DNA from 2 places in the Comamonas aquatica genome. Region 2 is predicted to be linked to the other one. Evidence: riboswitches for the same ligand, from Rfam matches in the RefSeq annotation. Region 2 holds a riboswitch; the other holds the start of a gene.
The links. Region 2 has a riboswitch for thiamine pyrophosphate ahead of thiC (phosphomethylpyrimidine synthase ThiC). Riboswitches for the same ligand answer to the same signal wherever they lie in the genome.
Positions count from the first base shown of each region.

Region 1 (14,607 bases), 280 kb from region 2:
CCGATGACGCCCGAGAGCATGTAACCGAAGTAGGCACCCAGCATGTAGAAGCTGGTGTGCGCGAAATTGAGCACGCCCATCATGCTGAAGATGAGCGTCAGGCCCGAACTCAGCATGAACAGCAGCAGCCCGTAGCTGATGCCGTTGAGCATGGAGATGGTAAAAAATTCAAGATTCATCAGACCCTACCCGCGCTGAAGCCACCGCGGCCCGCCGCGTGCGCGGGCCGTACCCACCCGCAGCGCAAGGGCGCGCTGCGGGGCCATGCACCCAGCCGGTCAGCTGGGGCGCTTCATCTGGCAGGACGTGGGGGTGCTGGCCACGTAGGGCTCGAAGAACTTCACCTGCTTGAAGGTGTGACCGGTGTTTTCCATGTCCATCGGGTTCTGCGCATCGGTCTTGTCCCAGCGGCTGATGTACAGGCCCTGCTGCAACTGGTGGTCCTGCTTGCGCATCTCCACCTCGCCGTTGAAGCTCTTGAACTTCATGCCCTCCATCACCGCCGCCACCTTCACGGGATCAGTGCTCTTGGCGCGCTTGAAGGCCTCGCTGAGCATGGCGAAGCCGTGGTAGACGGCGCCGGTGTACATGTCGTCGTTGAACTTGGCCTTGAAGCCCTTGACCACGTCATTGATCGGCCCGGGCTGGTTGGTGTACGAGTACGCCACCATGTAGACCTTGCCCGCCGCGCCCGCGCCCATGGCCGTGGGCACGCCGGTGGTGGCGCCGTAGTAGGTGTAGAACTTGACGTTGTTCAGGCCCGCATCGTTGGCGGCCTTGATCAGCAGCGACAGGTCCGAGCCCCAGTTGCCGGTGATCACGCTGTCCGCGCCGGACTGCTTGATCTTGGCGATGTAGGGCGAGAAGTCGCGCACCTGCGCCAGCGGGGCCATGTCGTCGCCCACGATCTCGATGTCGGGGCGCTTGCGCTGCAGCATCTCCTTGGCGTACTTGCTGACCTGGTGGCCGTGCGCGTAGTTCTGGTTCATGAGGTAGACCTTCTTCACCTCGGGCTGGTCCTTCATGTAGGTAGTCAGCGCCTCCATCTTCATCGAGGTGTCGGCATCCAGGCGGAAGTGCCAGTAGCTGCACTTGCTGTTGGTCAGGTCGGGGTCCACGGCGGCGTAGTTCAGGTACAGCACTTCCTTACCCTTGTTGCGGGCGTTGTGCTTTTCCAGCGCGTCCATGATGGCCAGCGCCGGGCCCGAGCCATTGCCCTGCACCACGTAGCGCACACCCTGGTCCATGGCCGAGCGCAGGGCGCTGGTGGTCTCCTGAGGGCTGAGCTTGTTGTCGATGGGGATGATCTCGAACTTCACCCCGGCAGGATTGTTCTTGCTGAACTCCTCGGCCAGGTACTGCCAGCTCTTCATCTGGTTGGTCCCCAGCGCGGCCATCAGACCCGACAAGGGGTCCAGCCACGCGATCTTGACGGTCTCGCCCTGCTGCGCCACGGCAGCGCCGGCACAGCTGAGCAACACGGAAGCGGCCACGGTCTTCAACACAAACTGCATGCTTGTCTCCTGCATTGGAATGGGATGGGTTGGTTGGAACTCACCGAAACACCCGACAAGCGTAGTCAGCCTTGCGTCAAAAACGCATGGTGGTTTCACTCTTGGGACTATCCCCCTCCGTAGGAATACCCATAAAAAAAGAGCGCCTGGCGCTCATCCACGCTGGGTTTCAGATACTTTTCATATCCAAACCAAGAGTGGACAAGCGCTAGGCGCTCATGATTTTTCAACCCGCCGCACAGCGGGCGCTGGCGCTCAGGCCGTGGGCAGCTTGTAGTCCTTGAGCAGCTCGCGCAGCTTGGTCTTGAGCATCTTGCCGGTCGCGCCCAGGGGGATGGCGTCGACGAACACCACGTCGTCCGGGATCTGCCACTTGGCGGTCTTGCCCTCGAAGAAGGCCAGCAGTTCCTCGCGCGAGACCTCGGCGCCCGGCTTCTTGGCCACGGCCACGATGGGGCGCTCGTCCCACTTGGGGTGCGGCATGCCGATGCAGGCCGCCATGGCCACGGCCGGGTGGCCCATGGCGATGTTCTCCACGTCGATGGAGCTGATCCATTCGCCGCCGGACTTGATCACATCCTTGGTGCGGTCCGTGATCTGCATGAAGCCATCGGCATCGATGGTCGCCACGTCCCCGGTGGGGAACCAGCCCAGGCCCTGCTCATCCAGGATCAGCGGGCTGTCGCCCTTGTAGTAGCGGTCGATGATCCAGGGGCCGCGCACCAGCAGGTCGCCATAGGTCTTACCGTCCCAGGGCTGGTCCTTGCCGTCGTGGCCGACGATGCGCATGTCCACGCCGAAGATGCAGCGGCCCTGCTTTTGCAGCAGGCGGCGCTGCTCGGCCTTGGGCAGGTCCAGGTGCTTGTTCTTGAGCGTGCCCAGGGTGCCCAGCGGGCTCATCTCGGTCATGCCCCAGGCGTGCAGCACGCGCACGTTGTAGGTGTCCTCGAACATGTCGATCATGGCCGGCGGGCAGGCCGAGCCGCCGATCACCGTGCGGTTCAGGGTGCGGAACTTCAGGCCGTTCTGCTGCACGTGGCCCAGCAACATCTGCCAGACCGTGGGCACGCCGGCGGCAAAGGTCACGCCCTCGGCTTCGATCAGCTCGTACAGCGACTTGCCATCCAGCGCTGGGCCGGGGAACACCACCTTGGCCCCGGTCAGCGCGGCCGAATACGGCAGGCCCCAGGCGTTGACGTGGAACATGGGCACCACGGGCAGCACCGCATCGCGCGAGGACAGGCACATCACATCGGGCAATGCCGCACCATAGGCGTGCAGCACGGTGGAGCGGTGGCTGTACAGCGCCGCCTTGGGGTTGCCCGTGGTGCCGCTGGTGTAGCACATGCTGGACGCCGTGTTCTCGTCCAGCTGCGGCCAGCGGTAGTGCGGCGACTGGCCGCCGATCCAGGCCTCGTAGCTGATCAGCCCGGGGATGCCGCTGTCCGCCGGCAGCTTGTCGGCATCGCACAGCGCCACCCACTGGCGCACCGTGGGGCACTTGGCGTGCACGGCCTGGATGATGGGCAGGAAGGTCATGTCGAAGCACAGCACCTGGTCTTCGGCGTGGTTGACGATCCAGGCCACCTGGTCCGGGTGCAGGCGCGGGTTGATGGTGTGCAGCACGCGGCCCGAGCCGCTGACGCCGTAGTACATCTCCATGTGGCGGTAACCGTTCCAGGCCAGGCTGGCGACGCGGTCGCCATGCGCCAGCTTCATCGCATCCAGCGTATTGGCCAGCTGCTTGGCGCGCCCGCACAGGTCCTGGTAGGTGTAGCGGTGGATGTCGCCCTCGACCCGGCGCGACACGATCTGCGCATCACTGTGGTGGCGCGCGGCAAATTCAATCAGATTCGAGATCAGCAGCTGCTGGTTCTGCATCAAGCCTTGCATGGAAATGGTGCTCCTGGTTTTTATGGTGCTGCACGGCCACGGCCCATCGCCGCCACGCGCGCATTCACCCCCATCCTAAGCGCATGTCCCGCACTGCGGGTGCGGGCTTTCCTGCATGCATGTGTCGCCCAGGTGTCACTTGGGCGGCAATTCGCAGCGTGCCGTGCGCGGCCGAGGCCCCAATCGCCCAGGGCGTGCAAGGTCAAGCCGCTTGGCCACAATGGTGGGCATGCATTCCCCTGACGGTTCCCCCACCCCGGACTGGCACACCGGCTTTGCCGCCCTGGGCCCGGCGTTTCTGACCCACCTGCCCCCCACCCCGCTGCCCGCCCCCGCCTGGGTGGCGCACAGCGAAGAGGTGGCGCAGCTGGTCGGCCTGCCCCCGGGCTTCATGCCGTCCGAGACGGCCTTGCAGGCCTTCAGCGGCAACACCGTGCTGCCCGGCAGCCAGCCCTATGCCAGCGTCTACAGCGGCCACCAGTTCGGCGTGTGGGCCGGGCAGCTGGGCGATGGCCGTGCCCTGCACCTGGGCGAGACCGCCGCGGGCTGGGAGCTGCAGCTCAAGGGCGCAGGCCGCACCCCGTATTCGCGCGGCGGCGATGGCCGGGCCGTGCTGCGCTCCTCCATCCGCGAGTTCCTGTGCAGCGAAGCCATGCACGCCCTGGGCATTCCCACCACGCGCGCGCTGTGCCTGACCGCCTCGCCCGCCCCGGTGCACCGCGAGACCATGGAAACCGCCGCCGTGGTCACGCGGGCCGCGCCCAGCTTCATCCGCTTTGGCCATTTCGAGCACTTTGCCGCCCGCGACATGCAGACCGAGCTGCGCGCCCTGGCCGACTATGTGATCGACCGCTACGACCCCGATTGCCGCCAGGGCTGGTCCGGCCAGGATGCCGAGGGCAATACCCTGCACGGCAACGCCTATGCGGCCCTGCTGCATGCGATTGGCCAGCGCACGGCCACCCTGCTGGCGCACTGGCAGGCCGTGGGCTTTTGCCACGGCGTGATGAACACCGACAACATGAGCGTGCTGGGCCTGACCATCGACTACGGCCCCTTCCAGTTCCTGGATGGCTTCGACCCCGGCCACATCTGCAACCACAGCGACCACCAGGGGCGCTACGCCTTCAACAAGCAACCCCAGATCGCCTACTGGAACCTGTTCTGCCTGGGCCAGGCCCTGCTGCCGTTGATCGAAGACCAGGACGTGACCGTGGCGGCGCTGGAAGCCTACCGCCCGGCGTTCAGCCAGGCCTTCCGCACCCAGGTGTGCCGCAAGCTGGGCCTGCCCGGTGCCGAACTGCAGCACGAAGCGGCCGCCACCGCCACCATCGGCCAGCTGCTGGAATTGCTGGCGGCCCAGCGCGTGGACCACAGCATCTTCTGGCGGCGCCTGTCGCTGTCGGCCCAGGACGGTGACCCCGAGCGCACGCGCGAGCTGTTCTTGGACACCGAGGCCTTCGACCGCTGGTTGCTCACCTATCAAGAGCTGTCTACGCAGATGGGACAAGCGCCAGACGCCGATTTGATGCTGCACACCAACCCCGCCTTCGTGCTGCGCAACCATGTGGGCGAGCTGGCCATTCGCGCCGCGCAGCAAGGCGACTTCAGCGTGGTGCAATCCTTGCACCAGGTGCTGCGCACCCCGTTTGACGACCACCCGGCGCACCGCGCCTGGGCCGACTTCCCGCCCGACTGGGCGTCCTCCATCGCCATCAGCTGCTCCTCATGACCTACCCCATCCAGAAAACCGACGCCGAATGGCTGGACACCCTGCGTGCCAAGGGGGCCGAGCCCGTGGCCTACCAGGTCACACGCCACGCCGCCACGGAGCGCCCCTTCACCGGCCGCTACGAACAGCACTGGGCCGACGGCAGCTACCACTGCATCTGCTGCGGCGCCAAGCTGTTCGATGCGGACACCAAGTTCGACGCCGGCTGCGGCTGGCCGAGCTTCCACCAGGCCATCCCCGGCGCCATCACCGAGATCGTGGACCACAGCCACCACATGGTGCGCACCGAAACCGTGTGCAGCCAGTGCGGCGCCCACCTGGGCCATGTGTTTGAGGATGGTCCCCAGCCGACCGGTCTGCGCTACTGCATGAACTCGGCCTCGCTGCAGTTCCAGGAACCCGAGGCCTGAAGGCGTGCGCCCCTGCGGAGCCAGCCAGCCCCGGGCGCCTTCGGTCTTGCCCGGCGACCGGCACGCACTCGGCGAGTGAAACCCTTGGACTTCCCGGATTTGTGCACCCGCCAGCCCCCGGGGCTATGGCATGCTTGGCATCTTTTCGCATGACCCTGGGCCCTGCGGCGCCCGAATTCTTTTCATGAAACTGCTGATCGACTTTTTCCCCATCATTTTGTTTTTCGCGGCCTTCAAGGTCTGGGGCATCTACGCCGCCACGGCGGTGGCCATCGTGGCCACCATCGCGCAGATCGCCTACCTGCGCATCAAGACAGGCAAGGTCGAGACCATGCAATGGCTGAGCCTGGGGGTCATCGTGCTGTTCGGCGGCGCCACCCTGATCGCCCACGACGAGAATTTCATCAAGTGGAAGCCCACCGTGCTGTACTGGCTGATGGGCGGTGCCCTGCTGGTGGGCCTGGTGCTGTTCAAGAAGAACTTCCTCAAGAGCCTGATGGGCGGGCAGCTGCAGCTGCCCGAGCCAGTCTGGACCACGCTGAACTGGGCCTGGACCGGCTTCTTCGCCGTCATGGGCGTGCTCAACTTGTGGGTGGCCTACAACTTTGACACCGACACCTGGGTCAATTTCAAGATGTTCGGCGGCATGGGTTTGATGCTACTGTTCGTCGTGGGCCAGGCCTTCTACCTGGGCCGCTACCTCAAGGACGGCGAACAGGCCCCCTCGCAGGAGCGTGGCCATGAGTGAGGCCATCACCGCCGCCGCCATCGAGCAGGTGCTGCGCGCCCAACTGGCGCCCACCCAGCTCGAAGTCATCGATGAAAGCGGCGCGCACGCCGGCCACGCCGGCGCCAACGGCACGGGTTTTGGCACCCACTTTCGCGTACGCATTGCCTCACCATTTTTTGAAGGCAAGAGCCGCGTGGCACGCCACCGTGTTGTGTATGATTCTTTGCAGCATTTCATCGACCAAGGCCTTCATGCTTTAGCCATCGAAGTGCTTTGACGAACCCCATTGCTAGAAACGCCAACGGTCGTTGGCGGCAATCACCTACTCTTACCTCTTTGTTGGATTTCCGCATGAAAAAACAGCTTTTGCCCAGCCTCGTGGCTGTCGCCGTGTTGGGCACAGCCGCCCTTTCGGCTTCTGCGCAAAACTTGGCCATCGTCAATGGCAAGCCCGTGCCTCTGGAGCGCGTGAAGGTGCTCAAGCAGCAGATCGAGCGCTCGGGACGCCAGGTGCCTGCAGAGATGGAGGCCCAGATCAAGGAAGAAGTGATTGCCCGTGAAATCTTCCTGCAGGAAGCCACCAAGCGTGGCCTGGATGCCACGCCCGAATACAAGCAGCAGATGGACCTGGCCCGCCAGACCATCCTGATCCGCGAGCTGTTCGTGGACTACCAGAAGAAGAACCCCGTGACCGACGCCGAGATCAAGGCCGAGTACGACAAGTTCGTGGCGGCCAACGCCGGCAAGGAATACCGCGCCAGCCACATCCTGGTGGAATCCGAAGACCGCGCCAAGGCCATCATTGCCGAAGTCAAGGCCGGCAAGAAGTTCGAAGACATCGCCAAGAAGGAGTCCAAGGACCCCGGATCGGGCGCCCAAGGCGGCGACCTGGGCTGGGCCAGCCCCGCGAACTATGTGCCCGAGTTCACCGAGGCCATGGTCAAGCTGCAAAAGGGTGGCCTGACCGATGCGCCCGTGAAGAGCCAATTTGGCTGGCACATCATCCGCGTGGACGACCTGCGCGACGCCCAGCTGCCTTCGCTGGACGACATCAAACCCCAGATCGCCGAGCAGCTGGAACAGCAAAAGATGATGCAGTTCCAGGAGTCCCTGCGCGCCAAGGCCAAGGTGCAATAAGCCCCCCGCCCACAGGCCAGCAAAAAGCGACCCATCGGGTCGCTTTTTTCATGGCCGGCAGGGCCTGCGCCCTGCCTGGCTGCACCCGCCCACTCAGGCGCCGCGCGTGATCGGCACCTGCGCGTCGCGGCCGTAGGTGCCCCACTTGCCCAGCTCCCACTTGGCGATCGCGTTGCGGTGCACTTCGTCCGGGCCGTCGGCAAAGCGCAGCGTGCGCGCCGTGGCGTAGGCGTGGGCCAGGGGGAAGTCCTGGCTCATGCCGCCACCGCCGTGGACCTGCATCGCCCAGTCGATCACATCGCAGGCCAGCTTGGGCGCCACCACTTTGATCATGGCGATTTCGGTACGTGCCACCTTGTTGCCCACGGTGTCCATCATCCACGCGGCCTTGAGCGTCAGCAGGCGCGCCATGTCGATGCGGCAACGCGCCTCGGCGATGCGCTCCTGGGTCACGGTCTGCTGGGCAATCGTCTTGCCGAAGGCCACGCGGCTGGAGGCGCGCTGGCACATCAGCTCCAGCGCCCGCTCGGCCTGGCCGATGAGGCGCATGCAGTGGTGGATGCGGCCGGGGCCCAGTCGGCCCTGGGCGATCTCGAAGCCACGGCCCTCGCCCAGCAGGATGTTGCTGACCGGCACGCGCACGTTCTCGAAATACATCTCCATGTGGCCGTGCGGTGCATCGTCGTAGCCCAGCACGCTCAGCGGACGCACCACGCGCACGCCAGGGGCATCGGCCGGCACCAGCACCATGCTCTGCTGCGAGTGCTTGGGCGCATCGGGGTCGGTCTTGCCCATGGTGATGTAGATGGCGCAGCGCGGGTCGCCCGCCCCGGAGATCCACCACTTGTGGCCGTTGATGACGTACTCGTCGCCCTGGCGCTCAATGCGGGTACAGATGTTGGTGGCATCGCTGGAGGCCACCTCGGGTTCGGTCATCGCAAAGGCCGAGCGGATTTCACCGCGCAGCAAGGGCAGCAGCCACTGGTCGCGGTGCTCCTGGGTGCCGTAGCGGGCAATGGTTTCCATGTTGCCGGTGTCAGGCGCCGAGCAGTTGAAGACTTCCGATGCCCAGCCCACACGGCCCATGATTTCGGCCAGGGGCGCGTACTCTTGGTTGGTCAGGCCGGCACCGCGCACGCCGGCGATCTCGGCGCTGTCCTGGGGCAGGAACAGGTTCCACAGATCCTGGGCCTTGGCCTTGTCCTTGAGGTCTTCGATGACCTTCAGCGGGGTCCAGCGCTTGCCCGCCTGGGTGTTGGCCTCCAGCTCGTGGTGGACGGCCGCTTCGGCGGGATAGATGTGCTCGTCCATGAAGCGCAGCAACCGCGCCTGCAGTTCCTTGGTCTTGGGGGAGTAGTCGAAATCCATGGAGTGCTCCTTTTCGTTAACAGGCAAACATGGGCGTGCACTGCCCCCCGGCAGCTGCAGCCGTCTAACACACGAGGGGAAAACTGGGGTGCGGCCCCTGCGCCGCCGGGCTCAGGCGCCGTGCTTTTGCGCGTAGGACCAGGCCAGCTGCGCCATGGGCCGCGCGGTATCGCCCGCGGCCTTGGCCTGCGCACTGGAGGCGGTCCCCGCCTCGACCCGCTTGGCAATGCCCTGCAAGATGGCCGCGATGCGGAACATGTTGTAGGCCAGGTAGAAATTCCAGTCGGCCTGCAACTGCTGCGGCGTGGCCAGCCCGGTGCGCTCGCAGTAGCGGCGCATGTATTCGGCTTCGCTGGGAATGCCCAGGGCTGCAATGTCCAGGCCGCCAATGCCGCGCCCCAGGCTGGCCGGGATGTGCCAGGCCATGCAGTGGTAGCTGAAGTCGGCCAGGGGATGGCCCAGCGTGGACAGCTCCCAGTCCAGCACGGCCACCACCTGCGGGGTATCGGCTGCGAACATGAGGTTGTCCATGCGGTAGTCGCCATGGACGATGGAGACCTTGCTGTCGTCCTTGGCGCTGGCCGGCATGTTCATCGGCAGCCAGGCCATCAGCTTGTCCATCTCGTCAATCGGCTGGGTGACCGAGGCCACGTACTGCTTGCTCCAGCGGCCGATCTGGCGCTCGAAATAGTTGCCCGGCTTGCCGTAGTCGGCCAGGCCCTGGCGGGTCACATCGACCGTGTGCAGCGCAGCCATCACACGGTTCATCTCGTCATAGATCGCACCGCGCTGCTGCGGCGTCATGCCGGGCAGAGACTGGTCCCACAGCACGCGGCCGGCCTTGAACTCCATGATGTAGAAGGCGCGCCCGATGATGGACTCGTCCTCGCACAGGGCATACATGTGCGGCACGGGCACATCGGTCCCCGCCAGCCCCTGCATGACCTTGAATTCGCGCTCGATCGCATGCGCCGAGGGCAGGAGCTTGGCGACCGGACCGGGCTTGGAGCGCATCACATAGCTGCGCCCCGGCGTGACCAGTTTGTAGGTGGGGTTGGATTGTCCGCCCTTGAACATCTCCACCGTGATCGGGCCTGCAAAGCCCGCCACCTGGGTGCTCATCCAGACCTCCAGAGCCGACACATCGAACGCATGGGTGTCGGAAACTGGCTTGGTACCTACAAAATGGTCAAAGTTACTCATGGTTGTTTAAAGGTCAGTTTCCACAATGCGCAGCAGCGCATCGCGGTCGCGCACCACCAGACCCCCCGGCTCGATCCGGATGATGTCCTCGCGCTCCATGCCCTTGAGCTCCTGGTTCACGCGCTGGCGTGAAGCCCCGAGCAACTGGGCCAACTCTTCCTGCGCCAGCTGCAGGCCGATGCGCACTTCCTCGGCATGCGCCAGGCTGGGAATGCCATAGCTGCGCACCAGGTGCAGCAGTTGCTTGGCCAGCCGCGCGCGCAGCGGCAGCGTGTTCAGGTCCTCGACCAGGCCGTACAGCTGCCGGATGCGGCGCGCCGCCAGCCACAGCATGGCCTCGTAGAACTCGGTGTGCGTTGCCAGGATGCGCTTGAAGTCCGCCTTGGCCACGCACAGCAGCGTGGTCGCCCCGTGGGCATACGCATCGTGCGTGCGGCGATCCCCGTCGAAGATCGAGGTATCGCCAAACCACAGCCCCGGCTCCACATAGGTCAGCGTGATCTGCTTGCCCGTGATGGACGTCGAGCTCACCCGCACGGCCCCCTTGGCACACGCAAACCATTCCTCCGGCACTTCGCCGCGGGCGCAGATCAAAGCACCATCCTTGAATCGTTTGACGTAAGCGCATCGGAGTATGTCGTGCCGCAGCGAAGGTGAGAGGGATGAAAACCAGCGACCTGCATTGATCGCTTCACGTTCTTCGATAGTAAGAATCGGGTCGTCCATATCCTGTCGTTTCTGTGACTGAAAACCTGACCATTGTCGCGTCAGAGACCAGCCGCTTGGGGTCTGAAAGCGCCCCCTGGGCATGAACTTGTCCAGAAAGTGACAGTCTGGATCGCGCCCACCCCAAAAACAAAGGGTAAACCCTTAACCCTTTGATGCTGCACGCGTTTTCCAGTCCCAGGCTGTGCACCACACCACGGTCCATCGCAGGTTTTTTCAACTCGGGCATTCCGCCCAGCAGAACCCTGCCAGCACCACCCAGCCCGGTCTCGGTCACCGCCTGGCCGTGGCCCAGCACCGCGCCCACCGGGTGGGCTGCCACCATGCAAAAGCGGCATGTCCGCCCCAGCCGACATGCCGCTTTGCTCATTCATCCATAGCTGTCTGCGCAGGATTTACCTGCCTTCAACGCCGATTGGATGCAGTTTCAAGACGTGGACACCGCGCCCGCCAAGGCCACCGGCACCCGCTCGCCGCTGGCCAGGACCAGGCAGTTGGTGGCGCCCACCTGCAGCTTGGCGCCATGAAACACATCCTCCCAGCCCTCAGCCTGCTTGAAGTTCATGGTGTCGTTGATCAGTTTGCGCTCGGCGTTCAAGGCCTGCAGGTCGGCGGCGGTCAGCTCAATGCACGAAGGGTAGGCGTTGTCGTGCGCCTTCCAGTGCGCACGCAAGGCCTCAACCAGAGAGTCGTAGAGATTTGGCATGGCTGAAGTTTAGGGCGTGTTCCGGTGCTCCGGGTCCAGCTGCGGTACGGCCCCTGGGCGGGTCTGCGGTCGGGGAAACCGCGGTTTCATGGGACAATCGCGCCCGCTGCATCGCACGGTGCGGCGCTCGCTGGGGGTGCCCTGCCGCAAGGCCGGGCTGAGAGAGTCCCTTTGAACCTGATTGAGATCATCCTCGCGCAGGGAAGCTGTTCATGCTGGTTGCTCGTCCGCAGGCTGTTGGTCATTGCGGGCCGCGAGCCTGTCACGGCCCCTGCTTCGTAGGCTTACGGAGCATGTATGCATTCCTCGTCTTCCGCGCCCGCCAACCAGGCGCTGTCTCCCACCACACCGTCTGAACGGGTGTTCGCCCTGCACGACCATGCCGCGCTGTGGTTCAGCCTGGGCGTGGGCCTGCTGGTGATGCAGGTGGGCGCCTACCTGCTGCCCGCCCTGTCCACCCAGCAGGCCGTGCTGGCGATCGTCTGCGGGTCGCTGCTGGGCGCCGGCCTGCTGGGCTGGATGGCCAAGATTGCCTGCGACACCGGGCTGTCCAGCGCCGCGCTGATGACCCACGTCTACGGCCGCCAGTTCGCCAAGCTGCCCATCCTGCTGAACCTGGTGCAACTGATCGGCTGGGGCACCTTCGAACTGGTGGTGATGCGCGACGCCAGCGTGGCCATTGCACGCCAGGCCGGCGGCATGGCGGCCAGCCACTGGCCGGTGGTCATGACCCTGGTGTGGGGTGCCGTAATCGGGCTGCTGATCAGTGGCTCCATGCTCAAGCTGGTGCGCCAGTTGATTGCCCGCATTGCGCTGCCGCTGGTGGTGCTGTCGCTGCTGTGGCTGACCTGGCATTTTGTCGGCCTGGCCCTGGAACAGGGCTGGGAAGGCATCTGGCAACGCCCCGGCACCGGTGGCATGGGCTGGTTGCCCGCCATGGACCTGGTGGTGGCCATGCCCATCTCCTGGCTGCCGCTGGTGGCGGACTATGCCCGCCATGGCCGCGATGGTCGCAGCGCCCTGCGCGGCACCTGGCTTGGCTTTGGACTGGCCAACGTGTGGTGCTACGGCCTGGGCGTGCTGATCACGCTGACCCTGCCCAGCGAGAACCTGGTCACCGCCCTGCTGCTGGCCCAGGGGGGCCTGATCGCCCTGACGCTGATCCTGATTGACGAGGTGGACAACGCCTATGGCGACACCTACTCGGGCGCCATGGCTGCCCACAGCATGGCACCACGCTGGAGCCTGCGCCGCTGGGGCCTGGGGCTGACCGTGGTCTGCGTGCTGCTGGCCCTGGTGCTGCCCATGCACAGCATCGAGCCCTTCCTGCTGATGCTCAGCTCGGTCTTCGTGCCCCTGTTTGGCGTGATCCTGGGCCGCCTGGCCTGGCAAGCGGCCGACCAGCGCCTGGCCCAGGCCCCGCAATGGCTGGCGCAGGCGCGCGGCGCGCACTGGCCAGCCGTGCTGCTGTGGCTGGCGGGTGTGGGCTTCTACCACGGCGTGCCCCTGCTGGCCCCTGCCGCAGGCAGCGCGCTGCCAACGCTGCTGGTGTGCTTTGTACTGGCGCGACTGCTGCCACGCGCGACCCCGGCGCAGTGACCCCAGGCCAGCCGCAATTTGGTCGGTTTGTCCAGACGGTTCATCGCCAAGCATGACCAGAAACACGACGGCGGTCACATTTCACGCATTTTTTTGTGAGTGGAATGCAAATTTCAGTGAAACTGCGCGGGCATGATGCAAATTCTTACAGGTACGGGGCACACGGCCCGCACCTGGGCCCCCTTGATTCACAGGAGTTATTGCCGCGTGTTGTCACCACTTGCCCCCCACCTCTCCCGCCGCCTGCGCAGCAGCGGCCTTGCTGCCCTGCTGTTGACCGGTGTGCTTGCCGCCGCCCCTGCCTTGGCCCAAGCACAAGAGTTTTTGAGCATCAAGGGCAATACCGTCAACATCCGCGCCAAGCCCACGACCAAGTCCGAGATTGCCTGGGAACTGATCAAAGGCTATCCCGTGCAGGTGATGGAGCGCCGGGACGACTGGATCAAGGTCAAGGACTTTGAAGGCCCGCTGGGCTGGGTGCACCAGCCCCTGACCGACAGCGTGCCCCACTACCTGATCAAGGCCGACACCGTCAACCTGCGCGCAGGCCCGGGCACCAACCACAGCGTGGTGACCAAGCTGAGCAAGTACGACATCGTCAAGACCCTGGAAAAGCGCGACGACTGGGCCAAAGTCCAGACGGCCGAGGGCCAGTCTGGCTGGATGCTGGAAAAGCTGGGATGGGGTTGGTAGTCACACACTCCTGGCAGACAGAACTTCTATAAAAAACGGCGCCCTGAGCGCCGTTTTTTTATGGAGAATCGCGGCCCTGCCAGGCCACCACCCTCAGCCCGTGAACACCAGCTGGGCCTGGGGCGCAAAGCCGTGGTTCAGGGGGCCATGGCCCCGCCCGGTGTACACCTCGGCCCCGGCGGCGATGGCCCCCAGGATGTAGCTGCGGGCGCTTTCCACCGCCGCAGGCAGCGGCAGGCCGCGCGCCAGGTAGGCGGCAATCGCCGAGGACAGGGTGCAGCCCGTGCCATGGCCGTTGTGCGTGGGTATGCGCTGCGAACCCAGCTCCTGGCGCGTGCCGTCGCGACCGGCCAGCAAGTCCACCACCCAGTCTCCCGGCAGGTGCCCGCCTTTGAGCAGCACCTGCTGCGCGCCCATGTCCAGCAAGGCCTGGGCGGCGGACGCCATGTCCGCCACATCGGCGATCTTGCGGCCAATCAGCCAACCGGCCTCATCCAGGTTGGGGGTGATCACGCTGGCCAGCGGAAACAGTTCACGCACCAGCACGGCCACGGTTTCATCGTGGATCAGCTTGTCGCCGCTGGTGGCCACCATCACCGGGTCCAGCACCACGTTCGCAATCCCGTAGCGGCGGATGGCATCGGCCACCACCTGCACGATCTCGGGCGCATGCAGCATGCCGATCTTGATAGCGTCCACCCCGATGTCCTGCACCACGGCGTCGATCTGCGCCAGCAGCATCTCGGGCGGGATGCCATGGATGCCGCGCACACCCAGCGTGTTCTGGGCGGTGATGGCGGTGATGGCCGTCATGCCGTAGCAGCCCAGGGCGCTGAAGGTCTTCAGGTCGGCCTGGATGCCGGCGCCACCGCCACTGTCCGAGCCGGCGATGGAAA
Region 1 is NZ_CP072916.1:2,019,666-2,034,272, forward strand. Features, by position in the region: gene KAQ61_RS09625 (branched-chain amino acid ABC transporter permease) at 1-179, opposite strand, end outside; gene KAQ61_RS09630 (branched-chain amino acid ABC transporter substrate-binding protein) at 279-1,514, opposite strand; gene KAQ61_RS09635 (3-(methylthio)propionyl-CoA ligase) at 1,770-3,407, opposite strand; gene KAQ61_RS09640 (protein adenylyltransferase SelO) at 3,628-5,139, shown strand; gene msrB (peptide-methionine (R)-S-oxide reductase MsrB) at 5,136-5,549, shown strand; gene KAQ61_RS09650 (septation protein A) at 5,734-6,297, shown strand; gene KAQ61_RS09655 (BolA family protein) at 6,290-6,556, shown strand; gene KAQ61_RS09660 (peptidylprolyl isomerase) at 6,631-7,416, shown strand; gene KAQ61_RS09665 (acyl-CoA dehydrogenase family protein) at 7,510-8,784, opposite strand; gene KAQ61_RS09670 (phosphotransferase) at 8,896-9,987, opposite strand; gene KAQ61_RS09675 (Crp/Fnr family transcriptional regulator) at 9,994-10,713, opposite strand; gene KAQ61_RS09680 (hypothetical protein) at 10,679-11,038, opposite strand; gene KAQ61_RS09685 (hypothetical protein) at 11,141-11,419, opposite strand; TPP riboswitch at 11,542-11,640, shown strand; gene KAQ61_RS09690 (purine-cytosine permease family protein) at 11,717-13,018, shown strand; gene KAQ61_RS09695 (SH3 domain-containing protein) at 13,226-13,711, shown strand; gene thiD (bifunctional hydroxymethylpyrimidine kinase/phosphomethylpyrimidine kinase) at 13,805-14,607, opposite strand, start outside.
Region 1: linked by a shared signal. The riboswitch ahead of KAQ61_RS09690 (purine-cytosine permease family protein) and the one ahead of thiC (phosphomethylpyrimidine synthase ThiC) in region 2 are both predicted to bind thiamine pyrophosphate.

Region 2 (14,607 bases):
ATGGCAGTCTGTCAGCAGAAAGGCCATTTTTTCGTAAAAGATGTCTTATATAAAACATGTTTTCTTTTGGTGATAAAAGGCATTCTTTGAGAGACATATTTTTGTTTTAAGTGATTGATTTTTAAATGATTAATAGATTTCTATAATTATTGAATGGCAAGATTGATCATTGGGTTTTTTGCAAATACCCCACCCGGGATGTCAGTCATTGACCCGGAAAAATGGCATCACTGAGGCTGGGGATGCACGGTTTTCTGGCGGACCCGCACGATGAGATCCAGACCCACCAGCTCCAGGTGTGCGGGAATGTCCGGAATGCTGGGCCACTGCAGCATTTCGGCCGGCAGGTCTTCCAGGGTTCCCGTGTCTTCATGGTAGATGTGCGAGTGCGTGTCGGTGCGGGAGTCGTAGACCGTGCGCTCGGGATCCAGGCGCAAGGCACGCAGCAGGCCTTTTTCGACAAACAGCGGCAAGGTGTTATAGACCGTGGCCCGGGACAGGCTGGGCAGCAGCTTGCGTGCTGCGGCCAGGATGTCGTCGGCCGCCAGGTGTACGGGGGCATGCAGCAGCACCTGGGCAATCGCCATGCGCTGGCGTGTTGGCTGGATGTCCGCGCTGCGCAGCCGGGCTTCCAGGGCGTGTGGGGTGGTGGTGTGGGAGGCGGAAAGAGGCTGGGCTGTCATGTCGGTGGGTGGTGAGAACCTGAAAAAGCGGCATCCGCACAAGGCGCTGCAGCACCTTGGCGGATGAATGCGCGCTCAAAAGTCAGCGCAAAGTCCCGAGGACCAGACGTTCTTACTTTTTAGCGAAAGGCTGGGGGCGCGGGGTCTTGTCGCTGGAGGGCGGCAGGATGGGCATGGTCAACTGGGGCTGATCGCCGGTCAGGGTCTTCAGGAAGGCCACGATCTTGGCGTTCTCCTGGGGCGTGAACTTCTTGCCCAGCTGAATGCGGCCCATGGTGTCCACGGCTTCGCTCAGCGTGTCCGCCGCACCGTCGTGGAAGTAGGGGTAGGTCAGCTCGACGTTGCGCAGGGTGGGTACCTTGAAGTTGAAGCGGTCGGCATCGGTGCCGGTCACTGCCACGCGGCCTTCGGCGGGGTTGTTGGTCTTGTAGGCTTCGACCACGCCCATGCGCTGGAAGGAGTTGCCGCCCACGGCCGTGCCGTTGTGGCAGGCCACGCAGCCGCTGTCGCGGAACAGCTTGTAGCCTTCCAGCTCGTCCTTGCTCAGTGCCTTCTGGTCGCCCTTGAGCCACTTGTCAAAGCGCGAGTTGGGGGTCACCAGGGTTTCTTCGAAGGCGGCGATCGCATCGGTCACCTGGTCAATGTCGATCTTATCCTTCTTGAACACCTGCTTGAACTCGCCCAGGTAGCCGGGGATGGAGTTCAGCATGTCCACCGCCAGCTCGTGAGTGAACGCCATCTCCATGGGGTTGGCAATCGGACCACCGGCTTGTTCCTTCAGGTTGGCGGCACGGCCATCCCAGAACTGGGCCACGTTGAGGCTGGAGTTCAGCACCGTGGGCGAATTGATGGGGCCTTCGGCCCAGTTGTGGCCGATCGAGGTCTTGAGGTTGTCGCTGCCGCCCATGGACAGGTTGTGGCAGGAGTTGCACGAAATGAAGCCGGACTTGGACAGGCGTGGATCGAACCACAGCTTCTTGCCCAGTTCCACCATCGCGGGGTTGGTCACCTTGTGGGCGACCAGGGGAGAGATTGGCTCGTTGTTGGGGGACATCGCCCAGGTGGCGGCGGATGCCAGGGCTGCAACGGTCATGGCAGCAGCAACGAGGGGGCGCAGTTTGAGTTTCATGTGTGGCTCCAAAGCACTTGTCGTTTTCAAAGGCACGGACAACCCGGATCGAGCGGACCGTGGCCATCTGCTCCGTCTGGCGGTGCGACCTCAGGATGCACACAGGGTGTTCCCATGGATGACTTGGCTTAGACCCAGTCCAGATGGCAATCCCATTTCACTGGATACTGAAATTTGTGACATTGCGCCGCATCAAACCCAGGGCCGTTGCCGGTTTGTCAAGTGACTTGCGGACCCTGGGGGTCCACGCTTAGCATGCGTGCGGCCGGCGGTATGCCAACATACGGTCACGTCAAAAATCACAACCCACAGGGAGACAACAGCCATGACCAGCACCTTCGACCAACACCTGGATCGCAATGCCGCCAACTTTGCAGCGCTGACCCCGCTGAGCTTTCTAGAGCGCACCGCCAGCGTCTACCCCGAGCGCCTGGCCATCATCCACGGTGACTTGCGCCAGACCTGGGCGCAGACCTATGCGCGCTGCCGCCAGCTGGCCAGCAGCCTGCGCCAGGCCGGGATTGGCAAGAACGACACCGTGGCCGTGATCCTGCCGAATACACCGCCGATGGTGGAAGCCCACTTCGGCGTGCCCATGGCCGGGGCGGTGCTGAACACCTTGAACACGCGCCTGGATGCCGAGGCCCTGGCCTTCATGCTGGACCACGGCGAAGCCAAGGCCTTGATCGTGGACCCTGAGTTCGCACCGGTGATCGCCAAGGCCCTGCAGTTGCGCGAACGCACCCAACCCATTCTGGTGATCCAGGTGGACGATGCCCTGTACGGCGAGGCCGCCGTGCAGGTCGGCAGCATCCGCTACGAGGACTTCGTGGCCCAGGGCGATGCCGCCTATGCCTGGGAGCTGCCCGAGGACGAGTGGGATGCGATTGCCCTCAACTACACCAGTGGCACCACCGGCAACCCCAAAGGCGTGGTCTACCACCACCGCGGTGCAGCCATCAACGCCATCAGCAACGTGCTGGAGTGGGACATGCCCAAGCACAGCGTGTACCTGTGGACCTTGCCCATGTTCCACTGCAATGGCTGGTGCTTCCCCTGGACCGTGGCGGCCCGCGCCGGGGTCAATGTCTGCCTGCGTCGGGTCGAGGCCAAGGCCATCTTTGACGCCATGCGCGAGCACGGCGTCACCCACTACTGTGGTGCGCCCATCGTGCAATCCCTGCTGGTGAATGCGCCGGCTGAGCTCAAAGAGGGCATCCCTGCCGGGGTGAAGGCCATGGTGGCCGGTGCCGCGCCCCCGGCCTCGATGATCGAAGGCATGGAGGCCATGGGGTTCGACCTGACCCACGTCTATGGCCTGACCGAAACCTACGGCCCCGCCACCGTCTGCGCCAAGCACGCGCGCTGGGACCAACTCGACATTGGCGAGCGTGCCCGCCTCAATGCCCGCCAGGGCGTGCGCTACCACCTGCAGCGCGAAGTGCGGGTCATGGACCCCGAGACCCTGCAGCCCGTGCCCCTGGATGGCGAGACCATGGGTGAGATCATGTTCCGTGGCAACATCGCCATGAAGGGCTACCTCAAGAACCCCAGCGCCACGGACGATGCCTTCCGCGGCGGCTGGTTCCACAGCGGCGACCTGGCCGTGCAGTACCCCGATGGCTACATCCAGATCAAGGACCGCAGCAAGGACATCATCATCTCCGGCGGCGAGAACATCTCCTCGATCGAGGTCGAGGACGTGCTCTACCGCCACCCCGCCGTGCTGGCGGCGGCGGTGGTGGCCAAGCCCGACCCCAAGTGGGGCGAGACTCCGTGCGCCTTCCTGGAAATCAAGCCGGGCGCCCAGGTCAGCGAGGCCGACATCGTGGCCCACTGCAAGCAGCACCTGGCTGGCTACAAGGTGCCGCGCGCCGTGGTGTTTGGCGAACTGCCCAAGACCAGCACTGGCAAGATCCAGAAGTTCGAGCTGCGCAAGCAGGTCGGCTCGGCCAGTGCCATCGTGGTCTGATTTTCAGCATTGATAGCTGCCAGCGCATGCCTGACAAGCGCTGGAGTCGGTTTTGATGCTGAAAGCCTAGGCGTTTGCCCGGTGTCCAGTGCCGGCGCAGATGCGCCTATACTCACGGCTGCTCCGGGGTGTGCGAAAGCGCTGAGATGCGAACCGCTGTGAAAACAGTGGCCAGCGAACCCGACGAACTTGATCCGGTTCATACCGGCGGAAGAAGAGCGGGACCCTGAAGCAGGGCCAGGAATGGACAGGCACATGGGCTTTTGTAAGGCCAGGCAGGTGCCCACCATCCCCAGGCACAGCAAACCCCAGGCGCCTCGCGCACTGGGGTTTTGTCTTTTTGGGGATGGAACACCGGGCGTGGCAGCCTTGGTCGGAATCGGTGGATTCCGGTGGCGTCGGTCAGGCATTGTGGGAGCAATGCCAGGGCTGGAGCCAGGTGCAGGCGAAGGTGGATGGCGCCAGCCATCTCCCACGCCATCAGAGCGTCCCAGCACTCCACGGAGCGTTTGATGAACTTCACACGCTTTTTGGAGACTGCGATGAACGCCCCCGATGCCATCTTTACGCCCGCCGCCGGCAATGCCCCCGATGCCGCCCGTTTCGCCGACCTGCTGGCCCAGTCGCGCCAGCCATTTCCGGCATCCACCAAAAGCTACCTGAGCGGTGCCATCCACCCCGATCTGCGCGTGCCGGTGCGCGACATCGCGCTGACCAACGGCGAGCAGGTCAGCGTCTATGACACCTCGGGCCCCTACACCGACCCCACCGCCCATATCGACGTGCGCCAGGGCCTGGCCAGCGTGCGCGGCGCCTGGATCGAAGCGCGTCGTGACAGCGAGTTCTATGTCGGCCGCCCGCGCGTGGCGCTGGACGACGGCGGCAAGCGTGGCGAGGAAGACGCGCGCGTGGCCCAACTGCGCGCCGAGGCGGCCGCGCTGCAACGCCAGCCGCGCCGCGCCAAATCCGGCCAGAACGTGACCCAGATGCACTACGCCAAGCGCGGCATCATCACGCCCGAGATGGAATACGTGGCCCTGCGCGAGAACGGCCGCCGCGAATGGATGGCGCAGTACCAGCAGGACGCGGCGCGGGAAGCACGCCTGGCCGGCAACAGCCTGGGCGCCGCCATCCCCAAGATCATCACGCCCGAATTCGTGCGCGACGAAGTGGCGCGCGGCCGCGCCATCATCCCGGCCAACATCAACCACCCCGAGATCGAGCCCATGGCGATTGGGCGCAATTTCAAGGTCAAGATCAACGCCAACATCGGCAACTCGGCCGTGACCTCGAGCATCGAGGAAGAGGTGGAAAAGCTGGTCTGGGCCATCCGTTGGGGCGCGGACAATGTCATGGACCTGTCCACCGGCAAGAACATCCACACCACGCGCGACTGGATCGTGCGCAACTCGCCCGTGCCCATTGGCACCGTGCCCATCTACCAGGCGCTGGAGAAGGTCGGCGGCATTGCCGAAGACCTGACCTGGGAGATCTTCCGCGACACCCTGGTCGAGCAGGCCGAGCAGGGCGTGGACTACTTCACCATCCACGCCGGCGTGCGCTTGGCCTACATCCACCTGACGGCCCAGCGCCGCACCGGCATCGTCTCGCGTGGCGGCTCCATCATGGCCAAGTGGTGCATGGCCCACCACCGCGAAAGCTTCCTGTACGAGCACTTCGAGGACATCTGCGACATCATGAAGCAGTACGACGTATCCTTCAGCCTGGGTGACGGCCTGCGCCCTGGCTGTGCCTCGGACGCCAACGACGACGCCCAGTTTGCCGAACTCAAGACCCTGGGCGAGCTGACGCAAGTGGCCTGGAAGCACGACGTGCAGACCATGATCGAAGGCCCCGGCCACGTGCCCATGCACATGATCCAGGCGAACATGACCGAGCAGCTCAAGCACTGCCACGAGGCGCCGTTCTACACCCTGGGCCCGCTGACCATCGACATCGCCCCCGGCTACGACCACATCGCGTCGGCCATCGGCGCGGCCATGATCGGCTGGTTCGGCACGGCCATGCTGTGCTACGTGACGCCCAAGGAGCACCTGGGCCTGCCCGACCGCGACGACGTCAAGCAGGGCATCATTGCGTACAAGATCGCGGCCCACGCCGCCGACGTGGCCAAAGGCCACCCGGGCGCGCGTTCGCGCGACGATGCGCTGTCGCAAGCGCGTTTCGACTTCCGCTGGGAAGATCAGTTCAACCTGGGCCTGGACCCCGACACGGCGCGCGCCTTTCACGACGAAACCCTGCCCAAGGACAGCGCCAAGGTCGCCCACTTCTGCAGCATGTGCGGGCCCAAGTTCTGCTCCATGAAGATCACCCAGGAGGTGCGCGACTTTGCCAAGCAGCAGGGCGTGGCCGAAGAGCAGGGGATTGCCGCCGGCATGCAGGCCAAGGCCGAGGAGTTCAACCGCACGGGCGGGGAGTTCTACATCCCCATCGCCAGCGATACCACGGCGCGTTAAGTGCAAAATTGGCTATCAGCGCTTGTCTGGTAAGCGCTGATAGCTATGAAAAGCAAAGCGCCCCTGGGCTGCGGAATACCCCCGCTGGCCCAGGGGCGTGGCCGTGAGGTGGCGGGTGGTATTCAGGCACACGGCCTGGGGGCTTTGATGATTATTTTTTGCATTACCCGATGCCTGGATGATGTCGAAAAATTAATTCCTTTTAATAAAAAACTGCAAATCAATACCTGGATTGGATTTGCATGATTATTTTTTAATGTTTTGCATGAAGCGTGGTTAATATAATCTGCGCTAGGTGGTATTACGTAAAAAAATCGCCATTTCTGCCATGAAGATACGCCTCCTCAATGCAATGGAGGTGTGATGTTACCTAGAGATTTACGGGATATTCTGGCCGGCCTGTTTGTGGCCGCGGTCGGATTATTTTTTGCCATCGCTGGAAGCGGCTACGCCATGGGTTCCGCCGCGCGCATGGGGCCCGGGTATATGCCGGTGATCCTGGGCTGGGTGCTGTTTGCCCTGGGGGTGTTGATCGTGTTGCCCGCCTGGTTCCGCCAAGGCGACCGCATCGTCGTGCACTGGGACAGTCTGGCGGCTTCCTTGGGGTCGCTGGTGGTATTTGCCTTCTTGCTAAATACCCTGGGCGTATTTTTCAGCACCATGGTGGCCGTATTGGTGGCCAGCCTACCCAAACCGATGCACATGGGTATGCGCTTGGTGATTGCCGGCATCATTGCCGTGATTACCGTCCTGATTTTCATCGTCGGTCTGAATATGACGATTTCCATGTTTCCTGAATTCTGATTGTCACGATGGAACTATTCAATAATCTGTTGATGGGGCTGCAGGTGGCTTCCGATCCCACCATCCTGTGGTATTGCTTCCTGGGGGTGTTTCTCGGCACGGCCGTGGGCGTCCTGCCCGGCATCGGTGCCCTGGCGGCCATCTCGCTGCTGCTGCCGATGACCTACCACATGTCGCCCACCGCGGCGATCGTGATGCTGGCCGGCGTGTACTACGGCGCGCAGTACGGCGGATCGACGGCCTCGATCCTGATGAATTTGCCCGGGGGGCCCGCGTCGGCGGTCACCTGCCTGGATGGCTACCCGATGGCCAAGAACGGCAAGGCCGGCATTGCCCTGTTCATCACCACGATCGCGTCCCTGGTCGGCGCCATGATCGGCCTGGTGCTGCTGGTGCTGTTCTCGCCCGCGATTGCCGAGGTGGGCCTGAAATTCGGTCCCGCGGAACTGTTTGCCATGATGGTGCTGGGCCTGGTGGCGGCCTCGTCCATGGGCACCGGCTCCCCGGTCAAGGGGTTGGCGATGGTGGTCATGGGTGTGCTGCTGGGCATGGTGGGCACGGACGTGAATTCCGGTGCCGCCCGCTTCACCTTCGATATTCCGGAGCTGATGGACGGCATCAACCTGGTGGCCCTGGCCATGGGCCTGTTCGGTGTGGCCGAGGTGGTGCGCAACATCCACGGCCAGGACGACTCGCAGAAGGTGGAGAAGGTCACGCTGCGCTCCATGATCCCCGCGCGCGAGGAGATGAGGCGCAGCTATCCCGCCATGCTGCGTGGCTCGGCGCTGGGCTCGGCCCTGGGGGCGCTGCCAGGCGTGGGTCCGTCGATTGCCGCGTTCATGTCGTATGCGATTGAAAAGCGTGTGGCCAAGGACCCCAGCCAGTTTGGCCAGGGCGCCGTGCAAGGCATTTCTGCCCCCGAGTCCGCCAACAACGCCGCGGCGCAGACCGCCTTCGTGCCGTCGCTGTCGCTGGGCATTCCCGGGGATGCGGTGATGGCCATCATGCTGGGGGCGCTGATCATCCACGGCATCACGCCCGGGCCGATGCTCATTAACGAGCAGCCCGAAATGTTCTGGGGCCTGGTGGTCAGCTTTGCCATCGGCAATCTGATGCTGGTGCTGCTGAACATTCCCACCATCAGCATCTGGGTGTCGCTGCTGCGCATTCCGTTCACCTGGCTCTATCCCGCCATCCTGGTGTTCGTGGCCCTGGGGGTGTACAGCGTCAACAACAACCACTTCGACATCTACATGGTGGCCGGGCTGGGGGTGCTGGGCTACCTGTTCATGCTGCTGCGCTTCGAGGCCGCGCCACTGCTGCTGGGCTACATCCTGGGGCCGATGGTGGAGGAAAACCTGCGCCGCGCGCTGCTGCTGTCGCGTGGCGATCCGGCCATCTTCTTTGACCGGCCCATCAGTGCCACCCTGCTGTACGTGACCCTGGCCATGCTGGGCTGGACCCTGTTCAAGTTCCTGCGCCGCAGCCTACGTACATCTCACATCTGAGCGCGCTGCGCTTCCCGACAGAATGGCTCTGGGGCATGGTGGTGCCCCAGAGCCATTCGTGAACCTGCCGCCCCCTGGGGCGGCTTTGTCCTGTGCCCACCGTTGTGGTGTTGACGCATGAAGCATATTTTGTTGATTGAAGACGATGCAGCGATTGCGGAGTACATCTCCAGCAACCTGTGTCCAGCCACCTACCAGGTCGTGCATGTGACCGAGGCCAACAGCGGCCTGCAGCATGCGCTGTCACGCGCCTGGGATTGCATCTTGCTGGATCGCATGCTGCCCATGGGGGTGGATGGGCTGGATGTGCTCAAGGCCCTGCGGGCCGTGGCCAACACCACGCCGACCATGGTGGTCAGCGCGCTGGGCCAGACGGACGAGCGCGTGCGCTGCCTCAAGGCTGGGGCGGACGACTACCTGCCCAAGCCTTTCATCATGGAGGAGCTGGAGGCCCGCATCGAGGCCCTGGTGCGCCGCACGGCAACGTCCACGCCCCCAGCCAGCCATGTGCTGCAGCTGGGGGACCTGCAGGTGGACCTGATTGCGCACGCGGTGTTCCGCGCGGGCGAGCGGATCGCACTCAACCCGCGCGAATTCAAGCTGCTGGGCTATCTGCTGAAGAACGCCGGGCAGACCGTGACGCGCACCATGGTGCTGGAGAACGTCTGGGCCTACGACTTCCAGCCCGAGACCAACATCATCGACGTGCACATCAGCCACCTGCGGCAGAAGATTGACGTGGGCGGCGGGCCTTCGCTGATCCGCACGGTCCGCGGCATGGGCTACCGCATCGACGTGCCCGTGGCGATGTAAATGACCACGGCGACACACCCCGTGCTGGGGCCCTTGCACCGGGCCTGGAAATCCAGTTCCTTTCGGCTGGCGCTGTGCTTCAGCGCCGTGGTGGTCAGCATCCTGGTGGGCACGCTGTCCGTGTACTACGTGGAGATCGTGGGCACGGTCAGCCAGCGGCTGGATGACTACGCGCTGCGCAACAGCAAGCGCCTGCTCAGCGTGTATGCCCAGCAGGGTGAGGCCGGACTGGTGGAGGAGATCCAGCGCCTAGTCAGCGACGGCATCGACAGCCAGGACGAGATCTTCATTTATCAGCACCTGGATGGCGCGGTCTGGGCGGGCAATGCCACCATCGACCTGGTGCATGCGCCGCGCGTGGCGGCGCTGCAGGATTTGCCCGTGGAGCAGGAGGCGCGCAGCTTCAATGGCCGGCTCAAGATCGACGACCTGGGGCAGCAGCGCTTCTTGATTGTTGGCAGTGACCTGCAGGCCCTGACCGACATCCAGCACCGCTACATGAAGGCCACGGCGCTGGCACTGGGTCTGGCAGTGGGCCTGTCGCTGCTGGGCGCAATGGTGTTCCGCCGCCTGATGGACAAGCGCGCCGCGGAAGTCCGCCAGGCGATCCGCCAGGCTGGCCAGGGCAACCTGCACTTTCGCATTCCCATGAACCGCAAGAGCGATGAGTTCAGCCTGCTGGAGCAGGACATCAACCAGATGCTGGAACAGCTGGAGCAACTGGTGCGCGGTATCCGCCATGTCTCGCACATGGTGGCGCACAACCTGCGCACGCCGTTGAACCGTGCATTGCACCGGGTGCAGGCGGCCAAGCTGGCGCCGGAAAGCCTGCGCCCGGCGCTGCTGGACCAGGTGCAGGAGGAGCTGGACCACCTGCAGCGCCTGTTCAGCAAGATGCTGTTGCTGGCCGAGGTGGAGGCCGGGGTGGGGCAGCACAACTTCGAGCCCCTGGATCTGCAGCAGGTCCTGCAGGAGGTGCTGGAGTACTACGAACCGCTGTTCAGTGACCGGCAGGTGGAACTGCAGCTGGCACTGGAGCCCGGTGGCTGGGTGCTGGGGGACTCGCACCTGCTGGCGAATGCGATGTCCAACCTGCTGGACAACTTCCTGAAATACGGGCTGTCCGCCGAGCAGCGCTGCCTGGAAGTGCACCTGCAGCGCCAGGGCCACGAGGTGCAACTGCGGTTGCGCGACCATGGTGCCGGCGTGGCGCCCGCGATGCTCGAGCGCCTGTCCGAGCATTTCGTGCGCGACCCGCAGCACCAGCAGCAGCCGGGGCATGGCCTGGGGTTGGCCAGTGTCAAGGCCATCGTGCGCTTGCACCAGGGGCGCATCGGCTGGCGGCTGGCGCAGCCTGGGCTGGAGACCTGGGTGCGCCTGCCGTTGCACCAGCCCTGAACGGAGGCCGGGCCGTCAGGGCCCGGGTCACCCGTTCACTTCCAGTACTGGCACTTGCTTTCGGCCTTGGTGGTCCAGACCTGGTCGGCGGGCAGCTTCTTGATCAGCTTGTAGTAATCCCAGGTGCCTTTGGATTCGGCCGGGGACTTCACTTCCATCAGGTACATGTCGTGGGCGTAGCGGCCATCGGGGCGGATCACGCCTTCGCCAAAGAAGTCCTTGATGGGCTTGCTCTTCCACTCGGCCATGACCTTGTCGGCTTCCAGCGTGCCGGCGCGCTGGGCGGCCTGCAACCAGGTCATGGTGGCCGAATAGTCGGCGGCCTGGATTTCGCTGGGGCGGCGCTTGGTCTTGGCCATGAACTTGTCGGCGAACTTGCGCGACTCGTCGTTCATGTCCCAGTACCAACTGGTGGTGAACTGCAGGCCTTCGGTGTTCTTCACGCCCAGGCTGTGGATGTCGCTGAAGAAAATCAGCAGACCGGCCAGCTTCATGCCCTTGGTGACGCCGAATTCGCGGGCCGCCTTGATGGAGTTGATGGTGTCGCCACCGGCATTCGCCAGACCCAGGATCTGGGCCTTGCTGTTCTGGGCCTGCAGCATGAAGCTGGAGAAGTCGCTGGCGTTCAGCGGCGTCCGGACCGCACCCACCACCTTGCCGCCATTGGCCTCGACGATCTTGGAGGTGTCGGCTTCCAGCGCATGGCCGAAGGCGTAGTCGGCGGTCAGGAAGAACCAGCTCTTGCCCCCGGCTTCCACCACGGCCTTGCCCGTGCCCTTGGCCAGGGCCACGGTGTCGAAGGCGTAGTGCACGGTGTAGGGGCTGCACTGCTCATTGGTCAGGGCCGAGCTGCCGGCGCCGTTGTCCACAAAGATGCGTTTCTTCTCCTGGGCGACCTTGGCCATGGCCAGGGCGGTGGCGCTGTTCGTGCCGCCAAACACCAGGCTGATGTCCTGCTGGTCGATCCATTCGCGGGCCTTGCTGGCGGCGATGTCGGCCTTGTTCTGGTGGTCGGCGGTGAGCAGTTCGATGGGCTTGCCCAGCAGCTTGCCGCCAAAGTCATCGATGGCCATCTGGATGGCGACCGCCCCGTTCTTGCCTTCCACGTCGGCATACAGGCTGGACATGTCGGTGATGAAGCCGATCTTGACGATGTCGGGCTCTTTGAAGGTCTGGGCCTGGGCAGCGGCAGACCACAGGCCCATGCCGCACAGAGCCAGAACCAGGGGAGAGAGAGCGTGGCGCATTCCGAAAACTCCTTGTGTACCGTGTGACAAAAAGGGGTTCAGATTGCGCCGCCGACGCCATCTTTCCAACTGGGGCAAGCACGGGCGGGGAATGTCCTTGCTTGCCACGCAGGTGGACTTTGTGCTGCGCTCTAGGGCGCTGTGGCGGTGGCCGCGGCGGCGAGGCCGGGGATGGTGGCCGGCTGGGCCACCTCGGGCGCGCGGTTCTGGCGCGCGGCCTTGACCTCCTGGCCCAGGTCGTACACGGCGGTGGCGTAGTAGCTGGACCAGTTGTAGCGCGTGATGGTGTAGAAGTTCTGGGTGCCGACGAGGTAGCTGGGCGCGGCTTCGCCGTTTTTCAACTCGATCAGCGCCAGTGGGCCGTCATGGTCCAGCCCGCCCTGGGGCACCACGCCCAGCTCGACCATCTGGGCCGCTGTGAAGCTGGGGCGGATGTCCGGTGCCAGCAGGGTCGGCAGGTTCAGGCGGTCGGTGTTGAACAGGGCGGGGTACCAGACTGGCTGCCCGCTGACCCAGCCATGGGCCTTGAAGTAGTTGGCCACCGAGCCGATGGCATCGGCCGCGCTGTTAAACAGATCGATGCGTCCATCGCGGTCAAAGTCGACGGCCCACTGGGCCCAGCTGGTGGGCATGAACTGGCCCAGCCCCATGGCCCCGGCGTAGCTGCCGCGCGGCTCTGTGGTGGGGGTGCCAACGTTGTGCATCATCACCAGGAACTGCTCCAGCTCACCCTGGAAATAGCGCTGGCGTTCTGCGGCCCTTGGATGTGCCTGTGGGAAATCGAAGGCCAGGGTGGCCAGGCTGTCCAGTACGCGCAGGTTGCCCATGTTGCGGCCGTAAATGGTCTCGACGCCGATGATGCCGACCACCATTTCGGCGGGCACGCCAAACATCGCCTCGGCGCGTGCCAGGGTGTCGGCGTTCTGGTCCCAGAAGCGCACCCCGGCGTTGATGCGCACCGGGTCGATGAAGCGGCGGCGGTAGTCGCCCCAGTCGCGCGCGGTGGTGCTGGTCTTGGGGGCCGGCGTCATCAGGCGCGGCACCTGCGGCAGGAAGCGCGCCTGCGCCAGCTGGGCCTGGATCCATGCCAGGTCCAGGTGCTGGCGCGCGGCCATTTCGCGTGCCCAGCGCTGGGCATCGGCGCGTTGTGCATACGGGGCGCTGGCGGCCGTGCTCTTGGGAGGGGTGTTTTTGGGCGCGCGGGGTGCGCTGTTCTGGGCGTCTGCAGGCAGGTGGGTGGCGCAGCCTGTGACCAGGCCGAGCAGGAACAAGGAGGGAAGCAAACGTTTCATGGAGTACGGGGGCTGGGCCAAATCAAAGCGCGGTATGCACGCCGCAGCTGGGCCAGGCTGGGCGTCTGGGGGCCATGCGGTGCATAGCGCCATTGTTCCATCTGCAGCAGCCAGTGCTGCAGTGGCTGGGATTCATCCCCCCATTGTGCTTGGGCAGCGGCCGCCAGGGCCTGCAGCCCCCGCGTGTCCGCATGTTCCAGGCCATGGCGCTGCAACTGCTGACGGGCCTGCTGCATCAGGCGCAGCCAGGGGTCGGCCACCCAGCGCCGGCGCCAGCGCTGCCAGGCCGCACCGAGGGTGGCGAGGGCCAGCAGGCCGCTGAGCCCGGCCGCCAGTTGCGGGATGCTCCAGTCGGTCCAGCCCAGGCGCTGCAGCAGGGCCGACTGGTCGCGCGGGGTGTAATTCAGCACCCAGTCGTTCCAGCGGTGGTTGAGGGCTTCCCAGTTGGCGCGCAGGCGGCGCAGGACGTCGGGGCTGATGACCTGCTCCATGGCGCCACCGAAGGCCGAGGTGGGCGGTGACAGCCGTTGCAGCTGCTCGGTGCGCGAGGGCGCCACGGCCGAGGTGGGGTCGATGCGCAGCCAGCCCTCGTGGGGCAGCCAGACTTCGGTCCAGGCGTGGGCGTCGCTTTGGCGCACGGTCCACAGCCCGTCCACCGGGTTGCGCTCGCCACCCTGGTAGCCGGTGACGATGCGTGCCGGAATCCCGGCGGCGCGCATCAGCACCGTGAAGGCCGAGGCGATGTGCTCGCAAAAGCCGTTGTGCGTCTCGAACCAGAAGGCGTCGGTCGTGTGTGGGCCGGGCACCACATCCGGCGCCAGGGTGTAGACGTAGCGGCCGCTGCCCAGGTGATTGAGGGCGGCCTGGACGATGGCGGTGTCATCCGTGCCGTGGTCGCTGCGCAGCGTCTGCGCCCATTGCATGGTGCGGGGGTTCAGGTCGGGTGGCAGCTGCAGGTGCTGGCGGCGCTGGAAGTCCGACAGTTGCTGGCCATAGGCGTAGTGCAGGTGGGCCTGGGCGCGGTAGCGCAGCACCTCGGTGAGGGGGCGCGCCGTCAGCCACTGCAGGTCGGCGGTGCGCTGCACCTGGCGCTGGGCGTCCGGGGGCGACAGGGTGGCATCCAGGGTCAGCAGCCAGCGCTGCTGGTGGGCCTCCAGGGTGATTTCATAGTCGATGGCCGTCCCCAGCCCCGCGGCGGCGTCCTGGGCCGTGGCCGGCAGCGCATACGGGGCGCCGTCGGCGTCCGCTTGCCAGTTGCGCCCGTCAAAGCGGCTCAGCACCGGC
Region 2 is NZ_CP072916.1:2,300,945-2,315,551, reverse strand. Features, by position in the region: gene KAQ61_RS10990 (Fur family transcriptional regulator) at 228-683, opposite strand; gene KAQ61_RS10985 (cytochrome-c peroxidase) at 796-1,812, opposite strand; gene KAQ61_RS10980 (acyl-CoA synthetase) at 2,138-3,784, shown strand; TPP riboswitch at 3,899-4,017, shown strand; gene thiC (phosphomethylpyrimidine synthase ThiC) at 4,327-6,261, shown strand; gene KAQ61_RS10970 (hypothetical protein) at 6,307-6,507, shown strand; gene KAQ61_RS10965 (tripartite tricarboxylate transporter TctB family protein) at 6,625-7,065, shown strand; gene KAQ61_RS10960 (tripartite tricarboxylate transporter permease) at 7,074-8,573, shown strand; gene KAQ61_RS10955 (response regulator transcription factor) at 8,691-9,386, shown strand; gene KAQ61_RS10950 (sensor histidine kinase) at 9,387-10,784, shown strand; gene KAQ61_RS10945 (ABC transporter substrate-binding protein) at 10,820-12,031, opposite strand; gene mltB (lytic murein transglycosylase B) at 12,163-13,323, opposite strand; gene KAQ61_RS10935 (transglutaminase TgpA family protein) at 13,320-14,607, opposite strand, start outside.